Regions from separate parts of the Pseudomonas koreensis genome, predicted to be linked through region 4. Evidence: predicted binding sites of a transcription regulator. Region 4 holds the regulator's gene; each other region holds the start of a gene.
What was found. The regulator FliA, encoded in region 4, starts transcription of late flagellar genes. The targets are predictions, from matches to a motif close to CTAAAGTTTNNNNNNNNNNNGCCGNTAA.
Positions count from the first base shown of each region.

Region 1 (5,196 bases), 2.8 Mb from region 4:
CTTCGTCGGCGGTGCTGGCCTGTTCTTCGACTGCCGTGGCGATCTGCGCCAGGGTGTCAGTTACGCTTTGTACGGCGCTGGCGATTTCGCCCAGGCGTTCGCCGAGTCCGGTGACCGCTTCGGCGTCTGATTGGGCCTGGCCGCAGGCGGCTTCCATCAGGCTCACGGCTTCGTTGACCGTGGCGCGCAGGCTGTCGACGGTGCCGGCGATCTGCGCGGTGGACGATTGCGTGCGTTGCGAGAGGCTGCGCACCTCGTCGGCGACCACGGCAAAACCGCGACCCTGTTCACCGGCGCGGGCGGCTTCGATGGCGGCGTTGAGCGCGAGCAGGTTGGTCTGTTCAGCGACGCCACGAATGGTGTCGACCACCAGTTGAATCTGCTGGCCTTGCTCGCTGACCCGGCCGAGTGCGGCGGCAGTGTCGTTCAGGCGCTGATTGAGCTGCTGAATGCTGGCCGTGGTGCGCTGGCTGTCGCGGCTGCTGTCGGCGGCGATGCGCCGGGTGTGCTGGGCGCTGCCGGAAGCCTGTTCGCAACTCTGCGCGACGCCTTGCGAGGTGGCGGCCAATTGCGTAGCGGCAGCGGCGATCTGGCTGATCTGCAACTGCTGCGCCTCGACTTCACTGAGGGCGCCACTGGAGTGTTGGTTAAGGCTGCGCACCGCATTGCTCAATTGCGAGGTCTCGTGGTCGACGCCGAGCATGCTGCTGCGCAGTTGCACCACGGCGACGTTGAGCGCGGTGCTGATCGCCGCCAGCTCATCGCGCCCCACCACCGGCACTTGCAGGCTCAGGTTGCCGTCGCGCAAAGCTTCGGCGAGTAGGGTGATGCCGCTGGCGCTGCGGCGGATCGAGGCTTGCAGGCAGACGAACAGGTACAACGCCGCCAACAGCAGGCACCCGAAAATCGCCGCGACGACGATGAACTGGCGGATCGCCGAGCTGTAATAGGCATCGAGCCGCTGATCCAGCGCCACCAGCGATTGCTGGCGCAGCGAGGCGAGGTCGGTGAGCAGCCCGTCAAGGCTGCGTTCGAATTCTTCCGGCTTGAGGTTGATGCTGCCACCGAACACGCCGTCGTCGAGGACTTTCAGGCCGCTGTCGAGGTGTTTCAGGCTGTCGTGATACTGGCCGGCCCAGGCTTGCAGCTCGACTGGCAGGCGCGCTTCAAGCAGGCCAGCGGTTTTCACCAGTTGCTCACGGGCATCACCAATGCGGCTGCGCAGGTCGCGCAACTGCAGGCGGCTCTGCAGGGTGAACTGCCCGGAGACGACCGAGGCCTGGCCGACCGCGGCGAGACGGCCGACCCGCTCGATCAGGTCCGGCGCGTGCTGCGTGGAAATCTGCGTCAGCAGGTAGGTTTCCAGCCACGGCGCGAGGGTCAGGCGATTGTCCATGACGATCTGCTCGCGCAACGCTTGCAGCGCGCCCAGAGCGTTGGTGAAACGGTCATAACCGTCCGGCCACCAACCGACGCTGCTGAGGCTTTTCGAATCCAGGCCATTGAGCGCGGTTTGCAGCGCCTGATAGCGAGCAAGGATCTCGCCCTCGGCGCCTTGCTGGTTCAGCGCATTGCCCAGCTCCGTGGTGGCTTGCAGTACCGCCGGTTGCACGCCGTCGAATGCGGCCATGGCGGCGAGGGTGGCCGGTGTCGGCTGACGGTTGGTCTCGGTGGCGCGCCAGCGGGCGGCGCGGTCGCGTTGAGCGGCGAGCAGGTTGTCCAGCGCATCCAGCGCAAGCAATTGACGCACACCGGCACGTTCGCCGGAGATCAGATTGAGCTTCTCGCGATAGTCATGGCCGATCATCAACAGGCTGCCGGCCAGCGGCAGAATGAACAGCAGAAACAATAATTGGAATTTACCTGCGAAGCCAAACCGCCCCAGCAATTTGATCCCCGGTGAAAGGAAAGCCTGCATGCCTCATGACTCCTCTGGACACCACGCACCATCGGCGTGCATCGCGAACGTTTCACTCGCGACCCGTGCCCTCTAAAAGGCCTCGAAAGTTCACCCTCGCCCGCTCTGTAGGCCGGCTCTGTAGCGAAACTTCCCATTGTCGAGCGCCTTTGTAAGGCGATCGTGTTCAAGGGCAGAAGCAAGGCAAGATTCAGACCATGGCGTTGCGCTATCACCTTTCCGCCAGTGCCCCCCGTGTAGGAGCTGCCGAAGGCTGCGATCTTTTGATCTTGCTCTTGAAAGTCAAAGTCAAAAGATCGCAGCCTTCGGCAGCTCCTACGTGGATGATCAGTCGTGAGTCACTTAGTTAGCTGGCTAAGGGGATGGCGCTGACGCACCGAAAAATGGCACATTGGCGCACCTGCCTGCGTGCACCCATCTGCTGTCCGGAAACTTCCATGGCTATCAGCAACGTTCAGACCGCCGCTGCCTCGGCGACCGCTACTCCCCAAAGCAGTCCACTGGTGATGCGCATCATTGGCGCCGTGGCGTTGGCGCATTTGATCAACGACCTGATCCAGTCAGTGCTGCCATCGATCTACCCGATGCTCAAAGCCAACTATGGCCTGACGTTTACTCAGGTCGGCCTGATCACCTTGACGTTCCAGCTGACCGCGTCGCTGTTGCAGCCGTGGGTCGGTTATCACACCGATCGACACCCGAAACCGTGGCTGTTGCCGGCGGGCACGGTGTGTACCTTGATCGGCATTCTGATGATGTCGGTGGTCGGCAGCTTTCCATTGATTCTGCTGGCGGCGGCGCTGATTGGCATTGGCTCGTCGACCTTTCACCCGGAAGCCTCGCGTGTCGCACGGTTGGCGTCGGGCGGGCGCTTTGGCCTGGCACAGTCAACGTTCCAGGTCGGCGGCAATGCCGGTTCCGCGTTCGGCCCGTTGCTGGCGGCGGCGATCATCATCCCCTTCGGCCAAGGCAATGTGGCGTGGTTCGGTCTGTTCGCGGTGTTTGCGCTGTTCGTGCTGTACCGCATCAGTCGCTGGTACGCCAATCACCTGAACCTGTTCAAGCTCAAGGCCGGCCAAGCCGCGACGCACGGCTTATCGAAGGGCAGGGTGACCAGTGCTTTGGTAGTGCTGGGGCTGCTGGTGTTCTCCAAGTATTTCTACATGGCCAGTTTCACCAGCTACTTCACCTTCTACCTGATCGAGAAGTTCGACCTGTCGGTGGCGAGTTCGCAATTGCACCTGTTCCTTTTCCTGGGCGCAGTAGCGGCGGGGACCTTCTTCGGCGGGCCCATTGGCGACAAGATCGGGCGCAAGGCAGTGATCTGGTTTTCGATCCTTGGCGTCGCGCCGTTCACCCTGATCCTGCCGCATGTCGATCTGTTCTGGACCAGTATTCTCAGCGTGGTGATCGGTTTCATTCTGGCGTCGGCATTCTCGGCGATTGTGGTGTACGCGCAGGAACTGGTGCCGGGCAATGTCGGAATGATCGCCGGGATTTTCTTCGGCCTGATGTTTGGTTTCGGCGGGATTGGCGCTGCGCTGCTCGGGCATCTGGCGGATGTGCATGGGATTGAGTATGTGTATTTCCTGTGCTCGTTCTTGCCGTTGTTTGGCGTGTTGGCGATCTTCTTGCCGCGTACGAAAAAGGCCTGATCCACACAGATCCCATTGTAGGAGTGAGCCTGCTCGCGATGGCGGTGTATCAGTCAGAACATCTGTAGCTGAAAAAACGCTATCGCGAGCAGGCTCACTCCTACAAGGGAATGTGTCGGGGCATGAATTTCAGGCACAAAAAAGCCGCGTATCAAACGCGGCTTTTTCTTGGGCGTAGCGCTTAGACGTTGAAGCGGAAGTGCATCACGTCGCCGTCCTTGACGATGTAATCCTTGCCTTCCAGGCGCCATTTACCGGCTTCTTTGGTGCCGGCTTCGCCCTTGTACTGGATGAAGTCGTTGTAGGCGATGACTTCGGCACGGATGAAGCCTTTTTCGAAGTCGGTGTGGATCACGCCAGCAGCCTGTGGTGCGGTGGCACCGACCTTGACGGTCCAGGCGCGGACTTCTTCGACACCGGCGGTGAAGTAGGTCTGCAGGTGGAGCATTTCGTAGCCGGCGCGGATCACGCGGTTCAGGCCAGGCTCTTCCAGGCCCAGGGCCTCGAGGAACATGTCTTTTTCTTCGCCGTCATCGAGCTCGGCGATTTCCGCTTCGATCTTGTTGCACACCGGAACGACCATGGCGCCTTCTTCTTCGGCGATGGCCTTGACCACGTCCAGGTGCGGGTTGTTCTCGAAACCGTCTTCAGCGACGTTGGCGATGTACATGACCGGTTTGGTGGTCAGCAGGTGGAAGCCCTTGATCACTGCCTTTTCGTCAGCGCTCATGTTCTTCATCAGGCTGCGCGCCGGCTTGGCTTCGGTGAAGTGCGCGATCAGTTGCTCCAGCAGAGCCTTCTGAACCACGGCGTCCTTGTCACCGCCCTTGGCGTTGCGCGCGACTTTCTGCAGTTGCTTTTCGCAGCTGTCGAGGTCGGCGAAGATCAGTTCCAGGTCGATGATTTCGATGTCGCGTTTCGGGTCGACGCTGTTGGACACGTGGATCACGTTGTCGTCTTCGAAGCAGCGCACGACGTGAGCGATAGCGTCGGTTTCGCGGATGTTGGCCAGGAACTTGTTGCCCAGGCCTTCACCTTTCGAGGCACCAGCGACGAGGCCGGCGATGTCGACGAATTCCATGGTGGTCGGCAGGATGCGCTTCGGATTGACGATGGCCGCCAGAGCTTCCAGACGGGGATCCGGCATCGGCACGATGCCGCTGTTCGGCTCGATGGTGCAGAAGGGGAAGTTCTCGGCCGCGATACCGGATTTGGTCAGGGCGTTGAACAGGGTGGACTTGCCGACGTTAGGCAGGCCGACGATGCCGCAATTGAATCCCATGGTGTTTCCCCTCGGGTAAAAGTCAGGCCTTCTGGCTGTGCAGGTTTTTCATCGCGCGGTTCCATTCCCCGGCGAGGATATCCGGCAGCACGCCGAGGGCAAAGTCGATGCTGGCATCGAGTTTTTCCTGTTCGGCGCGTGGCGCACGACCCAGGACGAAATTTGAAACCATACTGGCAACGCCCGGGTGGCCGATGCCGAGCCGCAGGCGGTAGAACGTATTCTGATTGCCCAGTTGCGCAATGATGTCGCGCAACCCGTTGTGACCGCCATGGCCGCCGCCCTGCTTGAGCTTGGCAACGCCCGGAGGCAAGTCGAGTTCGTCATGCGCCACGAGGATT
Region 1 is NZ_JALJWP010000001.1:269,919-275,114, reverse strand. Features, by position in the region: gene J2Y90_RS01240 (methyl-accepting chemotaxis protein) at 1-1,918, opposite strand, end outside; gene J2Y90_RS01235 (MFS transporter) at 2,356-3,573, shown strand; gene ychF (redox-regulated ATPase YchF) at 3,755-4,855, opposite strand; gene pth (aminoacyl-tRNA hydrolase) at 4,878-5,196, opposite strand, start outside.
Region 1: the regulator FliA is predicted to act here: its motif matches at 2,085-2,112, upstream of J2Y90_RS01240 (methyl-accepting chemotaxis protein).

Region 2 (5,196 bases), 2.7 Mb from region 4:
TGGTGCTGAGTCTGTTGTTCGGCCTCGGTCAGGCGCACGCCGACAGCCACCCGGAGCCCAAGGCAATCGCTGCTGCTCATGGCATTCCGCATCCAGCGGTGATTGCCCACCGTGGCGCGTCGTTCGATGCCCCGGAATCCACCGCTGCGGCCTACAAACTGGCCCGTGACCTGGGCGCCGATTACCTGGAAATGGACTTGCAACGCAGCAAGGACGGCGTGCTCTTCGCCCTGCACGACGACAACCTGCAACGCACCACCGACGTCGCCAGCAAATTCCCCGAGCGCAAGGACAGCCCGGCCACCGCGTTCACCATGGCCGAACTGAAAACCCTCGACGCCGGCAGTTGGTTCAACACCAAGTACCCGGACCGCGCGCGCCCCTCTTACGCAGGGCTGAAAATCCTCACTCTTGATGAAATCATCGACATCGCCCGCGCCAATCCGCAACACAAGCCGGGCCTGTACATCGAAACCAAAGAGCCGCAGCTGTTTCCCGGCATCGAACACGACCTGAAGGAAAAACTGCAGGATCGCGGCTGGCTCAGTCCGGCCGGTTCGAAACTGGCGAAAAGTGCGCTGGGCGTCGGTCAGGGCAAAGGCAAGGTGATCCTGCAGACGTTCGACAAATCCAGCCTCGAACTGCTGGAGAAAGAAATGCCGCAAGTGCCGAAGATCCTGCTGTTGTGGGTCGGCGAAGGCAGCATCGAGCCTAAATCCGCCGTGACGTTTGCTGCGTCCGGTGAGAAAGACAAAAACGTGTTCTACGGCAAGCAGGAGCCAAAATCCGAAGCGGAATTCAAGCAATGGGTCGACTACGCCAAGGCCCAGGGCGCGATCGGCACCGGCCCTTCGGCAAAACTGACCCATGGTGGTGACCAGAGCTATTCCGATCTGGTGCAACCGTGGATGAATCAGTACACCCACGATCAAGGCATGCTGGTGCACGTTTATACGGTCGACGAGCCGGTGGATTACGAGAAAGTCATGGCGGCCGGTGTCGATGGCATTTTTACCAACCGCGCCAGTGAACTGTTGAAGTTTTACAAGCGTCCGGCGGCTGGCAGTGTTGATGAGGTTTTGAAGAAGAACGGTTTCTGAGCCGTTATCGAGTTGCCTGCTTCGCTAGCAAGCTCGCTCCCACAAAGAGCAGTTTTATCGCGAGGCAGAGATTTAAGGGTGAATTAAGTTGCGCTGGTTAATCTGAACCCACTTACACAGATCAACCACTTCAACGCACTGCCAAGGAATGAACCGATGAAAACTTTGACTGCCCTGTTTACCGCCGCTGCCCTGACTCTTACCGCTGGCCTGGCTCAGGCTGACGTGCGTATCGACCAGATCCCGCAACTGGTCAAGGACGGCAAGATCAAATCGCTGGAGTCGATGAACGAAGCAGCCCTGAAACTGCACCCGGGCGCAACGATTACCGACACCGACCTGGATAACCACTTCAACGGTTACGAGTACGAAGTTGAACTGAAAACTGCTGACGGCAAAGAGTTCGACGTGGACTTTGATGCCACCACCGGTAAAGTGCTGAGCGACAAGCAAGACACTTGATAGACCGCTGTTAAAGAGCCGCACGATTTAAGATCGTGCGGTTTTTTTATGATTTGCGTTTGGCTTTGTTGATGAGTTGTCAGTGAAAACTTTACCCCCTTACCCCAGCCCTCTCCCCCAAGGGGGCGAGGGGGAAAGGGAGCAGATCGGGGAAATTTCGGAGCCTGAGTTCGCCTCAAAATTCAAAAGCCATCACAAAGGACTACCAGCCTGAGTGCACCTCGACATCTCAGGTCGGCGTATCTTGAACAATCAACACGGTCAGTCCCCTCTCCCTCTGGGAGAGGGTTAGGGTGAGGGGCAAAAGCCATCACGCCGAAAACACTGACAAACCGCCAGCCAAAATCAGGCACTCAACCGCGCCGTCACCTCGTTCAACTGTCCCGACAACCCATGCAGATTCTGACTGGCACTTTCGGTGCGCTGTACGTTGTCCAGGTTGGTGCTGGCAATCGCGGTGATTTCAGTCAGGTTGCGCGAGATATCCTCCGCCACCGACGTCTGCTCTTCGGCCGCCGTGGCGATCTGACGGTTCATGTCGCGGATCGCTTCCACCGCCAGAGTGATGCGCTCCAGCATCGCGCCAGCCTGAGTCACTTGCTCGACACTTTCATCACTGCGTGCCTGGCCGCTCTCGATAGCATGCGCCGCGTCGACAGCGCCGGTCTGCACGTTCTGAATGATCTGGTTGATCTCGATAATCGACTCCGCCGTGCGCTGGGCGAGGTTGCGCACCTCATCGGCAACCACCGCGAAACCGCGCCCGGCCTCACCGGCCCGTGCCGCTTCGATGGCCGCGTTGAGTGCCAGCAGATTGGTCTGTTCGGCGATGCCACGAATCACTTCCAGTACCTTGCCGATTCGACCGCTGTCGGTTTCGAGGCGACGGATCACCGTGGCCGTGTTGGCGATTTCACCGCGCATCTGTGTGATGGAATGAATGGTGATTTGCATGACCTTTTCGCCCTGCTGCGCCGACTGATCGGCATCGTCGGCGGCCCGCGCGGCATCGGCGGCGTGACGAGCGACTTCCTGAGCCGTGGCGGACATTTCATTCATCGCCGTAGCGACCTGATCGGTGCGGTTGAACTGCTCGCTGGTGCCGCCGGCCATGGTCGTGGCAATGGCATTGAGCTCGCCGCTGGCGCTGTCCAGATCGCTGGCGCTGCGCTGCAACCGGGTGAAGGTGTCGGCAAGGAAATCGCGCAGGGTGTTCGCGGCGGCGGCGAGGTTGCCCAGCTCATCGCGACGCTCGCTGACCACGCGCTCGGCCAGTTGGCCACGGCTCAAACGACTGACGTAATCGATCAGTTTGCGAATCGGCTCGATCAGGTTGCGACTGACCAGCCACAGACTCAACAACCCGATCAACAAGCCTGACCCGAGCATCACCAACAGGCCCAGCCACACCGTACGATCGGCGGCTGCACTGATCAGCGCCGATTGCTCGGTACCCTGCTGGCGCAGCTCGGCGACCAGTGCACTCATCTGCTCGCTGGTGGCGCGGTCGACACCTTTCACTGCGGCGTCACCGGCGCTCGGATCACCACCGGCAGCCACGTAGGCATCGCGGCCCTTCTGGTACGCCGCGCCCAACTGGCGATGCTCTTCGCGCAAACGTTCGATGCGTGATTTGAGATTTGGCTCGATACCTTTCTGGCCGGCCAATTCGCCTAGGATGGTCTGCACGTCGCGCTGACGCTCTTCGAACTGGCTCCAGTATTTCGCCAGATCCGCCGGTTGCTTGCCGCGCAGCAAGACGTTTTTCCACTCCTGCACCTGCACCTTGAATTGCAGGTTGGCTTCATCGATCAGTTGCGAAGTGTGCAACGGGCCGGCGATCAACTGGCTGTAGCTTTGCACGCCGTTGGAGAGGAAATGAAAGCAGGCCAGGGCGATCAACAGCATCGCCAATAGACTGCCGCTCAGCAGGGCGAGAATTTGCGCTCTCAGGGATTTTTGCAGCATTGCAAGGTACTCGAAGCAGGGATGAGGCACGCCCGAGCGGACGTGAAAAATGGCCGGACTTCCCTGTCGTCGCACCATGGCAAGAAGCCAATGGCGCGCAAGCTAACTCACCTGGGATCGGCGCGCCAGAGCGCTTCTTGAGAATCTTCCGACAGTCGGTAACGCATTGATTTGACGTCATTTCGCTGACACAAAACGGTCATGTGAGCTTGCGATGATGCCGCTCAGGTGAACCTGAAAATCCTCTACCAGACACCCTCCTCCCAGCGAGCCGCCATGAACCATAGCCTCGATATCAGCCATCGCGATTCGGATCTGTTTGGCCTGCTCTACGGCTTTCGCTTCCTGCCCGGTGAGCGCGGTCGGGAGATCGATTCGGCGACGGCGTTGCGCTGTTTGCAGGACGACAGCGACAGTGACGAATTCCTCTGGCTGCACCTGAACCTGGCCCATGCTGCATGCGAGCGCTGGATGAAAAGTCATCTGCAATTGCCCGACGAATTTTTCGAGGCGTTGCACGAGGGTTCGCGGTCGACGCGCATCGAGCATGTCGACTCGGCGCTGCTGGCGGTGGTCAACGATGTGGTGTTCAACCTCAGCAGCATGGTCTCCTCGGACGTGTCGACGCTGTGGGTCTGCGTGCGCAGCAAGCTGATCGTCAGCGCGCGCCTGCAACCGCTGCATTCGGTGGACAAATTGCGCTCGTCGGTGAAGGCCGGCGAGTGCTTTCGTTCGCCGTCGGAATTGCTCGTGCACCTGCTGCGCGATCAGGGCGAAGTGCTGACGCAGATCGTGCGCAAGACCAGCCTGAGCGTCGATCAGGTCGAGGACCAGTTGCTTTCCTCACGCCTGTCGACCAACCGCGCCGAGCTTGGTGCCAATCGCCGTGTGCTGGTGCGTCTGCAACGCCTTCTGGCGCTGGAACCGGGTTCTCTGCTGCGCCTGCTCAACCGCCCGCCGCCGTGGTTGCAGAAGGAGGACGTCAAGGAGCTGCGCAAATCCACCGAGGAGTTTGCGCTGATCATCAACGACCTCACCGCCCTCGGTGAACGGATCAAATTGCTACAGGAAGAAATCGCCGCCAACCTCAACGAACAGAGCAACCGCACGCTGTTCACCCTGACCGTGGTGACGGTGCTGGCCTTGCCGATCAACATCATTGCCGGTTTTTTCGGGATGAATGTGGGGGGTGTGCCGCTGTCGCAGGATCCCCATGGGTTTTGGATACTGGTTGCGCTGGTGGCGACGTTCACGGTGATCGCCGGGCGCTGGGCGTTTCGCAAGCGTGGGGATTACTAAAATCAAAAGATCGCAGCCTTCGGCAGCTCCTACATGTGCAATGTGTTCCGCTGTAGGAGCTGCCGAAGGCTGCGATCTTTTGGCATTTGCCCTCTGATCAATAGTCAGACCAATAAGCCAAACACTGACCTGAGGCAGTCTCTCTGTAACATTTTGCAACGATCATGGGCGACATTCCTTCCCTCGCTCAGGATCGTCCGCCATGGCTACGCCTTCACTGACCGCCAGCCCTGCATCCGCCGCCAGTGGCAGACCGGGGCTCGACAAGAAAACCGGTCCGTTCACTTACGTCATCTTTTTCGTGCCGATCCGCGCCCGGTGCTATCGGATTACGTGCGCAGCAAGGAACCCACGCCGCAACTGATTC
Region 2 is NZ_JALJWP010000001.1:5,744,118-5,749,313, forward strand. Features, by position in the region: gene J2Y90_RS25460 (glycerophosphodiester phosphodiesterase) at 1-1,100, shown strand, start outside; gene J2Y90_RS25465 (PepSY domain-containing protein) at 1,257-1,562, shown strand; gene J2Y90_RS25470 (methyl-accepting chemotaxis protein) at 1,908-3,530, opposite strand; gene J2Y90_RS25475 (transporter) at 3,807-4,829, shown strand; partial or broken gene J2Y90_RS25480 (inorganic phosphate transporter) at 5,133-5,196, shown strand, end outside.
Region 2: the regulator FliA is predicted to act here: its motif matches at 3,645-3,672, upstream of J2Y90_RS25470 (methyl-accepting chemotaxis protein).

Region 3 (5,196 bases), 2.6 Mb from region 4:
CTGGCCGCCCTGGAACATGGTGGCGAACACCGGGTGACGGGCACGGTAGGTCTGGTCGATGCTCGACGAAACGGTTTCGGCGTTGGCGATGTTCGAGGCCACGGTGTTCAGACGTGTGGTCTGCGCGCTCATGCCGCTGCCGGCAATGTTGAAAACGCTGGACAGGGACATGGATTATTCTCCGCGCAGGGCTGACACCAGCCCTTTGAATTTGCTGTTGAGCAAGGTGAAGCTGGCCTGGAAGCCGACCGCGTTTTCCGCGTAGTTCGACTGTTCCAGTTGAGCGTCGACGGTGTTCTGGTCGATCGAAGGCTGCATCGGCGTGCGATACATCAGCGACTCGTCGCCGTTGCCCAACCCTTCAGCCTCGATGTGGCGGCTGTTGGTCATGTTCAGGGCAAAGTGGCCGCCGGTCTTGGTCTTCTCGGTCTGTGCTTCGAGCACTTTGGAGAAATCCAGATCCCGCGCCTTGTAGTTCGGGGTGTCGGCGTTGGCGATGTTGTTGGCCAGCACTTCGGCACGCTGAGCGCGGAAGCCCAATGCCTTTTCGTGAATGCCCAGCGCTTTGTCGAAGCTGATGCTCATGTCGGGAACCTTCAGGTGACCGGTTTTTCGTATCTGAGCTTTAGCAAGCGCCGTGCCAAATGAACAAAGCCCCGTATTCCGGGGCTTTGCGCCGAACAGGCAAAGCGGCAATGCCAGAAAAGCGGCAACCGGTTACCGCTGGATGCCGCTTTTCTGCCGCTGCCGCCTGCCAACACCGAACCTGTAGGAGCTGCCGAAGGCTGCGATCTTGTGATCTTGATCTTTAAAAGCAACATCAAAAGATCGCAGCCTTCGGCAGCTCCTACATGGGGATGCGGTGTCAGGCACAAAAAAACGGGAGACCTTGAGGGCCTCCCGTTTTTTGTACTGCCGCAAACCGGTTACTTCGCCTTGTAGATAATCCCCGGGCTGCACTGAACCATCTGGTAATGATCCGGCAAACCGTTCAGCGCCTCGGACGCGCCAAGGAACAGATACCCGCCCGGCTTCAACGTGCTGTGAATGCGCAACAGGATGTCCTTCTTCACTTCGGCAGAGAAGTAGATCAGCACGTTGCGGCAGAACACGATGTCGAACTTGCCCAGCGCTGCGTAGCTGTCGAGCAGGTTGAACGAGCGGAATTCCACCCGGCTCTTGATCGGCGCCTTGACCACCCAGCGCCCCGGCCCTTTCGGGTCGAAGTAGCGCTGCAGGCGTTCCGGCGACAGACCGCGACCGATCGCCAGGCTGTCGTACTCGCCGGTCTTGCAGTTGTTGAGCATCAGCCCCGACAGATCGGTGGCAACGATCTGCACGCCCATCTTCAACTGGCCAAGGTTGCTGCGCTCGAACTCGTCGATCGACATCGACAGCGAGTACGGTTCCTGACCCGACGAGCAGGCCGCCGACCAGATCCGCAGACGCTGGTTGGGGCTGGCCTTGATCGCTTCCGGCAGCACCTTGTTCTTCAAGACTTCAAACGGATAGGTGTCACGAAACCACAGGGTTTCGTTGGTCGTCATGGCATCGACCACCTGCTCGCGCAAACCGCTGCGCGGCTGGGTCTGGATGCGCTGAACCAGCTCACCCAAAGACTTGATGCCCTGCTGCTCCATCAGTTTGTTGAGACGGCTCGAGACCAGATACTGCTTGTTTTCACCGAGCAGAATGCCACAGGCTTTTTCCAGGAAGACCCGGAACTGTTCGAAATCCAAATTACCCGTAGACAATGATGCCGCCTCTTAAATCGTGTTGACCGCCAGGGGCAGAAGGCCCCTAGCTGATATCTGCTGCTTTGATCCGGTCGACTACCCGGGATGCGAGGTCATCAGGACGGAATTTGGCCAGAAAGTCATCAGCACCGACCTTCTTCACCATCGCCTGATTGAATACCCCCGACAACGAAGTATGCAGGATGATATGGAGCTTTTGCATGCGCGCGTCGCCGCGGATTTCCGCCGTCAGGGTGTACCCGTCCATCTCCGGCATCTCGATGTCGGAAATCATCATCAGGAACTCTTCTTCCGGCTTCTTGCCCTCGTCGACCAGCTTGCGCAGGTAATCCAGCGCCTGCTTGCCATCGTTCAGCGCCACCACCTCGACACCGATGGTCTGCAGACAACGCGTGACCTGCTTGCGCGCCACCGACGAGTCATCGACCGTCAGCACCCGCAGCGACAGCGCCTTGGTCTGCGTCTCGACATCGACCACGCCCACCGAAATCGCTTCCGGCGTTGGCGCCACCTCGGCCAGCACCTTCTCGACGTCGATGATTTCGACCAACTGGTTGTCGACCCGCGTCACAGCGGTCAGGTAGTGATCGCGACCGGTGCCCTTGGGCGGCGGATGGATCTCTTCCCAGTTCATGTTGACGATGCGCTCCACCGAACGGACCAGGAAACCCTGGGTCTTGGTGTTGTACTCCGTGATGATCACGAACGGACTGTTCTTGTCTTTCAACGCACCGGAGCCCGTTGCCATTGCCAGATCCAGGATCGGAATGGTCGCTCCCCGTATATTCGCTACCCCGCACACGACAGGACTGGACTTGGGCATCAAGGTCAGTGACGGGCATTGCAACACTTCCCGTACCTTGAACACGTTGATCCCGTAGAGCTGCGGCCCGTCGAGACGGAACAACAGCAGCTCGAGGCGATTCTGCCCTACCAGTTGCGTGCGCTGGTTCACCGAATCCATTACACCAGCCATGCCCAGACTCCTACATCAACGCCAAGTGTTGTTGCGACGCACATTCATTGCTAAACGGCACGGCGCTTGCTTTTTAACTCGTATGAACGCTCAAACGACATTTTCCCGACGCCTGACATCTTCCCTTCGCAAAGGGCTTTGCGCGGTGTCCGCCGTTTGCTGCTTGCTTGCCGGCAGTCCTGCCAATGCAGATGCGGTTACCTTGCCTGATATGCTTATCGGCGTGACTCAGGGCTTTCTTGAATTCACCGTAGAAGACTATTTGGCTTCCAGTCAAACCGAAGGCCGCTACGAAATCGAAGTCAATCAGCTCGACCCGCGCATGCGCATGCCCATGTGCGACAAGGAATTGACAGCCACTCTGGAGAGCCCGGCGCGCCCTCTGGGCCGCGTTACGGTGAAGGTCCGGTGCGAAGGCAGCTCGCCCTGGACGGTGTTCGTACCCGCTCAAGTCCGCCTGTTTCGCGAGATCGTCACGACCACTCGTCCGCTGAAACGCGCCGGCATCATCGAGCCGCAGGACGTGACGTTGCGCGAGCGCGACGTGAGTACGATCAATCAGGGTTTCCTGACCTCCGTCGATGAAGCGATCGGACAGAAATTGACCCGACCAACGGTCGCCGATCAGGTCATCACGCTGGTGCATCTGGAACAGGCCGAAGTGGTGCGCAAGGGTGACCAGGTAGTAATCACTGCGCGCAGCGGCACTCTTGCCGTACGCATGCCGGGGGAAGCGCTCTCCAATGGCGGCATGAAAGAACAGATTCGCGTAAAAAACCTTAATTCTCAAAGAGTTATCAAGGCGCAGGTGATTGCGCCGGGACAGGTCGAAGTGGCCATGTAAAAGCCTGTGGAGAAAACTGGCGCCGATCCCGTCGCTTCCCTAAACTGTGCCGCAGCAGGTCTCGCAACGGCGCATGCAAGCTTATGGTTGATTGGGCCTAAAGTTTTTCAGGGGATAGCCGAAAACATGGCAAGCGTCCAAATTCCCAGAGGTTTTTTATCATGGTTATCGATTTCAACCGATTGAACAGTTCCTCGTCACTTACCGGCAATACACGTACCAGCAACGCCAAGGAAAGCGCTGAAAACAGCCCCTCCGCGCCGCTGAATACCCAGGCCGAACCGGCCAGTGCCGCCAAGAGCGGGGAATCGGTACACCTCAGCAATGAGGCTCAACAGTTGCAGAAGGTCACTGACAAGCTGCGCGATCAACCTGCTGTCGACAAAGCCCGCGTGGCCGAGTTGAAAGCCGCGATTGCCGATGGCAGCTATAAAGTCGACAGCAACCGTATAGCCAGCAAACTGCTCAACTTCGAAGCCCAGCGCTAGGCTTTTGCCGGCGCCAGGCTTTTGGACGCTTAAACCCCAAGGCCAGCCATGCACGACACTAACTTATTGCAACTGATCAACGACGACTTTGCTCCAGCGCAACAATTGCTGGAGTTATTGCAAACCGAATCCCTCGCTTTGCACGGTCGCGACATGCCGCTGCTGGAAGAAATTCTGGCGACCAAGCAGGCGTTGATCATTTTGCTTGAACAGCATGGCCGCAAGCGCAGCGAAATCCTCGCCAGCCTCAACCTGCCGACCGATCGCACAGGCCTTGAGCAACTGGCCAGCCAGTCGAGCATTGGCGACCAGTTGCTGACCCAGGGCGATGCCCTGACTGCACTGATCGCGCAGTGCCAGGACGCCAATATCAAGAACGGCCGGTCAATCCAGATCCAGCAGGCGACCACGGCCAACCAACTGAAGATCCTCACCGGCGGCGAGCCGCCAGCGCTTTACGACGCCAGCGGGACCTTTGCCAAACCGGTCAAGCCGCGGACGCTCAGCCAGGCATGAGCCATTCGGTGGCGCTGCACTATCCACCTGCGCAACATACTGGCAAAATACTGGCCAGTCGTAGTCTTATTTTGTCTGGAGATTGAAGAACCGTGTCCAACACCCTTAGCGCGGATGACGCTCCGCAGCCTCCGAAGGTGCTCACCACGCCACTGGAAATCTCCAGCAACCTGCGCCAGCTGCAAGACAGCCACGATCCGCTGATCATCACCTTCCATGAGCGCAGCCAGCGTTTTCAGAGCTACCTGATCAAGGTCGACCGCGAAACCGCGACGATCGCGCTGGACGAAATGATCCCGCGCGATGGCGAGCGTTTCCTGCAGGCTGGCGAACCATTCAAGGTCGAAGGCTTTCATGACGGCGTGCGCATCGCTTGGGAATGCAACGGCACGCTGAACATCGAAGAATCCGACGGCGATCGTTTCTACACCGGCGACCTGCCCAGCGAAGTGGTTTACCACCAGCGCCGCAACGCCTTCCGCGCCGCACTGAAACTCACCGACCTGGTCAGCGTCGAACTGGGCGGCGAAAAGCTCAAGACCCCTCTGCACGGCAAGCTGCTGGATATTTCCGCGACCGGCTGCAAGTTCCGTTTCGAAGGCGACATCACTGACC
Region 3 is NZ_JALJWP010000001.1:5,678,949-5,684,144, forward strand. Features, by position in the region: gene flgC (flagellar basal body rod protein FlgC) at 1-171, opposite strand, end outside; gene flgB (flagellar basal body rod protein FlgB) at 175-585, opposite strand; gene cheR (protein-glutamate O-methyltransferase CheR) at 927-1,754, opposite strand; gene J2Y90_RS25180 (chemotaxis protein CheV) at 1,801-2,733, opposite strand; gene flgA (flagellar basal body P-ring formation chaperone FlgA) at 2,816-3,577, shown strand; gene flgM (flagellar biosynthesis anti-sigma factor FlgM) at 3,739-4,065, shown strand; gene J2Y90_RS25195 (flagella synthesis protein FlgN) at 4,114-4,581, shown strand; gene J2Y90_RS25200 (flagellar brake protein) at 4,674-5,196, shown strand, end outside.
Region 3: the regulator FliA is predicted to act here: its motif matches at 3,675-3,702, upstream of flgM (flagellar biosynthesis anti-sigma factor FlgM).

Region 4 (5,196 bases):
GGCTGCATCCTGACTAAACTGGATGAAACGGCCAGTCTCGGCGAAGTGTTGAGCCTGGCGATCAGTCATGAATTGCCGGTCGCGTACCTGACCGATGGCCCACGGATTCCGGATGATCTGCATCTGCCGCGCCGTCATCAACTGGTCAGCCGCGCCGTCAGCGTGCAAATGCAGGAAGAACCCAGCGAAGAAGCCATGGCTGACATGTTCGCTGATATCTATCACAGCCCGACCAAGCAGGTTGGCTGAGGTAATCATGAACAGTTTTTGTACCTACATCGATGGTCTGCCACGCATTGTTCCGATCGGGAACGCGCAGCCAGTAATGTGGCCTCCGTCTATGCAAGACAAGGTAAAGAAATAACATGGGCAGCATGCATCCCGTACAGGTGATCGCGGTGACCGGCGGCAAAGGTGGCGTCGGCAAGACTAACGTGTCAGTGAACTTGTCGCTGGCGCTGGCAGAGCTTGGCCGTCGGGTCATGCTGCTGGACGCCGACCTGGGCCTGGCAAATGTCGACGTTCTGCTGGGGCTGACACCCAAACGCACACTGGCCGACGTGATCGAAGGCCGTTGCGAATTGCGCGACGTGCTGTTGCAGGGGCCGGGCGGGATTCGCATCGTGCCGGCGGCCTCCGGCACGCAGAGCATGGTGCACCTGAGCCCGGCGCAACACGCCGGTCTGATCCAGGCGTTCAGCGACATCGGCGACAATCTCGACGTGCTGGTGATCGACACCGCTGCGGGTATCGGTGACTCGGTAGTCAGTTTCGTTCGCGCTGCGCAAGAGGTGTTGCTGGTGGTGTGCGATGAGCCGACTTCGATCACCGACGCCTACGCGCTGATCAAGTTGCTCAATCGCGACTACGGCATGAACCGCTTCCGCGTGCTGGCCAACATGGCGCAGAGCCCGCAGGAAGGGCGCAACCTGTTCGCCAAGTTGACCAAGGTCACGGATCGTTTTCTCGACGTCGCCCTACAATATGTCGGCGCCGTGCCTTACGACGAAAGTGTGCGCAAAGCGGTGCAGAAGCAGCGCGCCGTCTACGAAGCCTTTCCCCGTTCCAAGTGCGCGCTGGCCTTCAAGGCCATCGCCCAGAAGGTCGACACCTGGCCGCTGCCCGCCAACCCGCGCGGTCATCTGGAATTTTTCGTCGAGCGTCTCGTGCAGCAAACCGCAGGGCCTGTGATATGACCGCCAGTGGCATGAATCTTTACAAAAAGTCGGCGCGTGACGCGCAATACGAATTGATCGAGCGCTACGCGCCACTGGTCAAGCGCATTGCCTATCACTTGCTGGCACGCCTGCCGGCCAGCGTGCAGGTCGAAGACCTGATCCAGGCCGGGATGATCGGTTTGCTCGAAGTCTCGACCAAATACGACGCCAGCAAAGGCGCCAGTTTCGAAACGTACGCGGGCATTCGAATCCGCGGCGCGATGCTCGACGAAGTGCGCAAAGGGGACTGGGCGCCACGCTCGGTTCACCGTAATACCAGGATGGTCAGCGACGCGATTCGCTCGATTGAAGCTAAAACCGGCCGTGACGCTAAAGATCACGAGGTTGCGGCCGAACTCCAATTGAGTCTCGACGATTACTACGGGATTCTGAATGACACCTTGGGCAGTCGCCTGTTCAGTTTCGACGACCTGTTGCAGGACGGCGAACACGAAGGGCTGCACGAGGATGGCGCCAGTGCGCATATGGAGCCGTCACGCGATCTGGAAGATGAACGCTTCCAGGCGGCGCTGGCGGACGCGATTGCCAATTTGCCGGAGCGTGAGCGACTGGTGTTGGCGCTGTACTACGACGAAGAGCTGAACCTCAAGGAAATCGGTGAAGTCCTTGGCGTCAGTGAATCGCGGGTCAGCCAGTTACACAGCCAGTGCGCGGCCCGTCTGCGGGGGCGTTTGGGGGAGTGGCGAGCGCGCTGAAGGCAGTGTGGGGACACTGCGAAACGAGGCTGGTGCGGTGATCAACGGCGCCGGTCTCGATCCGTTGTGCTCCAGACAAACTTTAAGTGCTGCGCCGATTGATTGAAGTGGCGCGTCCAGGTGCTGGGCGCGTTTAAGACTGCTTGGAGGTCGAATTGAACAAAGACATGAAAATCCTCATCGTTGATGACTTCTCAACGATGCGGCGGATCATCAAGAACCTGCTGCGCGATCTTGGGTTCACCAACACCGTCGAGGCCGACGATGGCACCACTGCCATTCCGGTGCTCAACAGCGGCAGCATCGACTTTCTGGTAACGGACTGGAACATGCCGGGCATGACCGGTATCGACCTGCTGCGCCACGTGCGTGCCGATGAAAAACTCAAGCACCTCCCGGTGTTGATGGTGACTGCCGAAGCCAAGCGCGAGCAGATCATCGAGGCCGCTCAGGCCGGTGTGAACGGTTACGTGGTCAAACCTTTCACGGCTCAAGCGTTGAAAGACAAAATCGAGAAGATTTTCGAACGCATCGGCTGATGAATGCGCGGGGGAGCTATGGAGCATAACGAATCATCCCAGGGCGATTTCGAATCGACCCTGAAAAAACACGCGGTCGAACTGGTCGAAAGTCTTGAAAAAGGCAGGTTCGGCGACGCGGTGCAACTGATCCATGAGCTCAATCAGACCCGTGACCGCGGCCTGTATCAGGAAGTGGGCAAGCTCACACGTGAACTGCACAGTGCGATCGTCAATTTCCAGATCGATCCGCACATGCCGCAGGCCGAGGAAGTGTCGCAAATCACCGACGCCACCGAACGTCTGGGCTATGTGGTCAAGCTGACGGAAGCCGCGGCCAACCGCACCATGGATCTGGTGGAAAGCGCCACGCCGGTGGTCAACAGTCTGGCTGATGAAGCGCAGACGTTGAGCGCCGATTGGGGCCGCTTCATGCGTCGCGAGGTCGGGGCTGAAGAGTTCCGCGAACTGGCGCGCCGGGTCGACGGTTTTCTGTCACGCAGCAGCACGGACAACCGTGCGGTGTCGAGCAATCTCAACGACATCCTGCTGGCTCAGGATTACCAGGACCTCACCGGTCAGGTGATCAAGCGTGTGACCCAACTGGTCACCGAAGTCGAAAGCAATCTGCTCAAACTCGTGCTCATGGCCAGTCAGGTCGACCGCTTTGCGGGCATCGAACATGACCGCGCCGCAATGCTTGCCGAAAAAGATCCACAAAAACATCTCTCGCAGGGTGAAGGTCCGCAGATTCATGCCGATAAACGAGAAGACGTTGTGTCCGGTCAGGACGATGTGGACGATTTGTTATCCAGCCTTGGATTCTAGTATTTCGGAATTTCAGGTTTTTTGGGTTTTTAGACCTGTAGGAGCACCCCATTAATGAGCTTCGGCGCCGATGAAGAGATCCTTCAGGATTTCCTGGTTGAGGCCGGCGAGATTCTTGAGCAACTGTCCGAACAACTGGTCGAGCTGGAAAGCCGCCCGGATGATGCAGATCTGCTCAATGCAATTTTTCGCGGTTTCCACACTGTAAAAGGGGGCGCCGGCTTCCTTCAGCTCAATGAGCTGGTGGAGTGCTGTCACATCGCCGAAAACGTGTTCGACATCCTCCGTAAGGGTGAGCGTCGCGTTGATGCAGAACTGATGGACGTGGTGCTGGAAGCACTGGACGCGGTGAACAGCATGTTCAGCGAAGTCCGCGAGCGTGCACCGATCACCGCCGCCACGCCGGAACTGCTGGCCGCGCTGGCGCGTCTGGCCGAGCCGCAATCGGCTGATGAAGCGGTTGCTGCACCGGTAGAAGTGGTGGAAGAGCCGGTCGCCGAAAGCGCATCGGAAGACATCACCGATAACGAATTCGAACAACTGCTGGACTCGCTGAATGCCGTCAAGGCACAAGCCGAGGCCCCGACTGCTGTTGTGGCGCCCGCGCCGGTTGCCGACACGGCCGCCAGCGATGAAATCACCGACGCCGAGTTTGAGTCGCTGCTCGATCAACTGCATGGCAAAGGCCAGTTTGCTGTCGATGCGGTCGCTCCGGCGCCAGCAGCAGCGGCTCCGGCCGCGCCTGCTGCGGGGGACAGCTCGGACATCACCGACGACGAATTCGAAGCCTTGCTCGATCAGTTGCACGGCAAGGGCAACTTCGCCGTTGACGCGCTGGAATCGGCGATCGCTTCGGCGCCGGCAGCACCTGCTGCACCGGCTGCCGCTGCGGCCGGCAGCGACCTGATCAGTGATCACGAATTCGAATCGCTGCTCGACCAATTGCACGGCAAAGGCAAGTTTGACGCCAGCGCTGCGACTGCCGGCTCCGCGTCGAGCGTCGCCACGCCAGCAGCGAAAACTCCGGCCGCCGCTGCTGCGCCGAAACCTGCGGCCAAGCCTGAACCGAAAGCCGAGGCGCCGAAACCGGCCGCCGCTGCTGCACCGGCTCCGGCCCGTGCTCCTGCGACACCGCCGCCGGAAAAACCGGCCAGCGAAGCGGAAACCACCGTGCGCGTCGATACCGCGCGTCTCGACGAAATCATGAACATGGTTGGCGAGCTGGTACTGGTGCGTAACCGTCTGGTGCGCCTGGGTCTCAACAGCGGCGACGAAGCCATGTCCAAGGCCGTGTCGAACCTCGACGTGGTCACCGCTGACCTGCAGACCGCCGTGATGAAGACGCGGATGCAGCCGATCAAGAAGGTCTTCGGGCGCTTCCCGCGTCTGGTTCGCGACCTTGCGCGGCAGCTGAAGAAAGAGATCAACCTGGAACTGGTGGGTGAAGAAACCGACCTCGACAAAAACCTTGTCGAGGCCCTGGCCGACCCGCTGGTCCACTTGGTGCGCAACGCCGTCGACCACGGCATCGAGTCGCCGGAAGAACGCGAAGCATCGGGCAAGGCCCGTGGCGGTCGCGTAGTGCTGGCGGCCGAGCAGGAAGGCGATCACATCCTGCTGTCGATCTCCGACGACGGCAAAGGCATGGACCCGAACGTCCTGCGTTCGATCGCGGTAAAACGCGGTGTGATGGACAAGGACGCGGCCGATCGCCTGAGCGATACCGAGTGCTACAACCTGATCTTCGCCCCGGGTTTCTCGACCAAGACCGAGATCTCCGACGTGTCCGGCCGTGGTGTCGGCATGGACGTGGTGAAGACCAAGATTTCCCAGCTCAACGGTTCGATCAACATCTACTCGACCAAGGGCCAGGGTTCGAAGATCGTCATCAAAGTGCCGCTGACCCTCGCGATCATG
Region 4 is NZ_JALJWP010000001.1:3,047,203-3,052,398, forward strand. Features, by position in the region: gene flhF (flagellar biosynthesis protein FlhF) at 1-249, shown strand, start outside; gene fleN (flagellar synthesis regulator FleN) at 366-1,196, shown strand; gene fliA (RNA polymerase sigma factor FliA) at 1,193-1,933, shown strand; gene J2Y90_RS13690 (chemotaxis response regulator CheY) at 2,101-2,472, shown strand; gene J2Y90_RS13695 (protein phosphatase CheZ) at 2,491-3,279, shown strand; gene J2Y90_RS13700 (chemotaxis protein CheA) at 3,334-5,196, shown strand, end outside.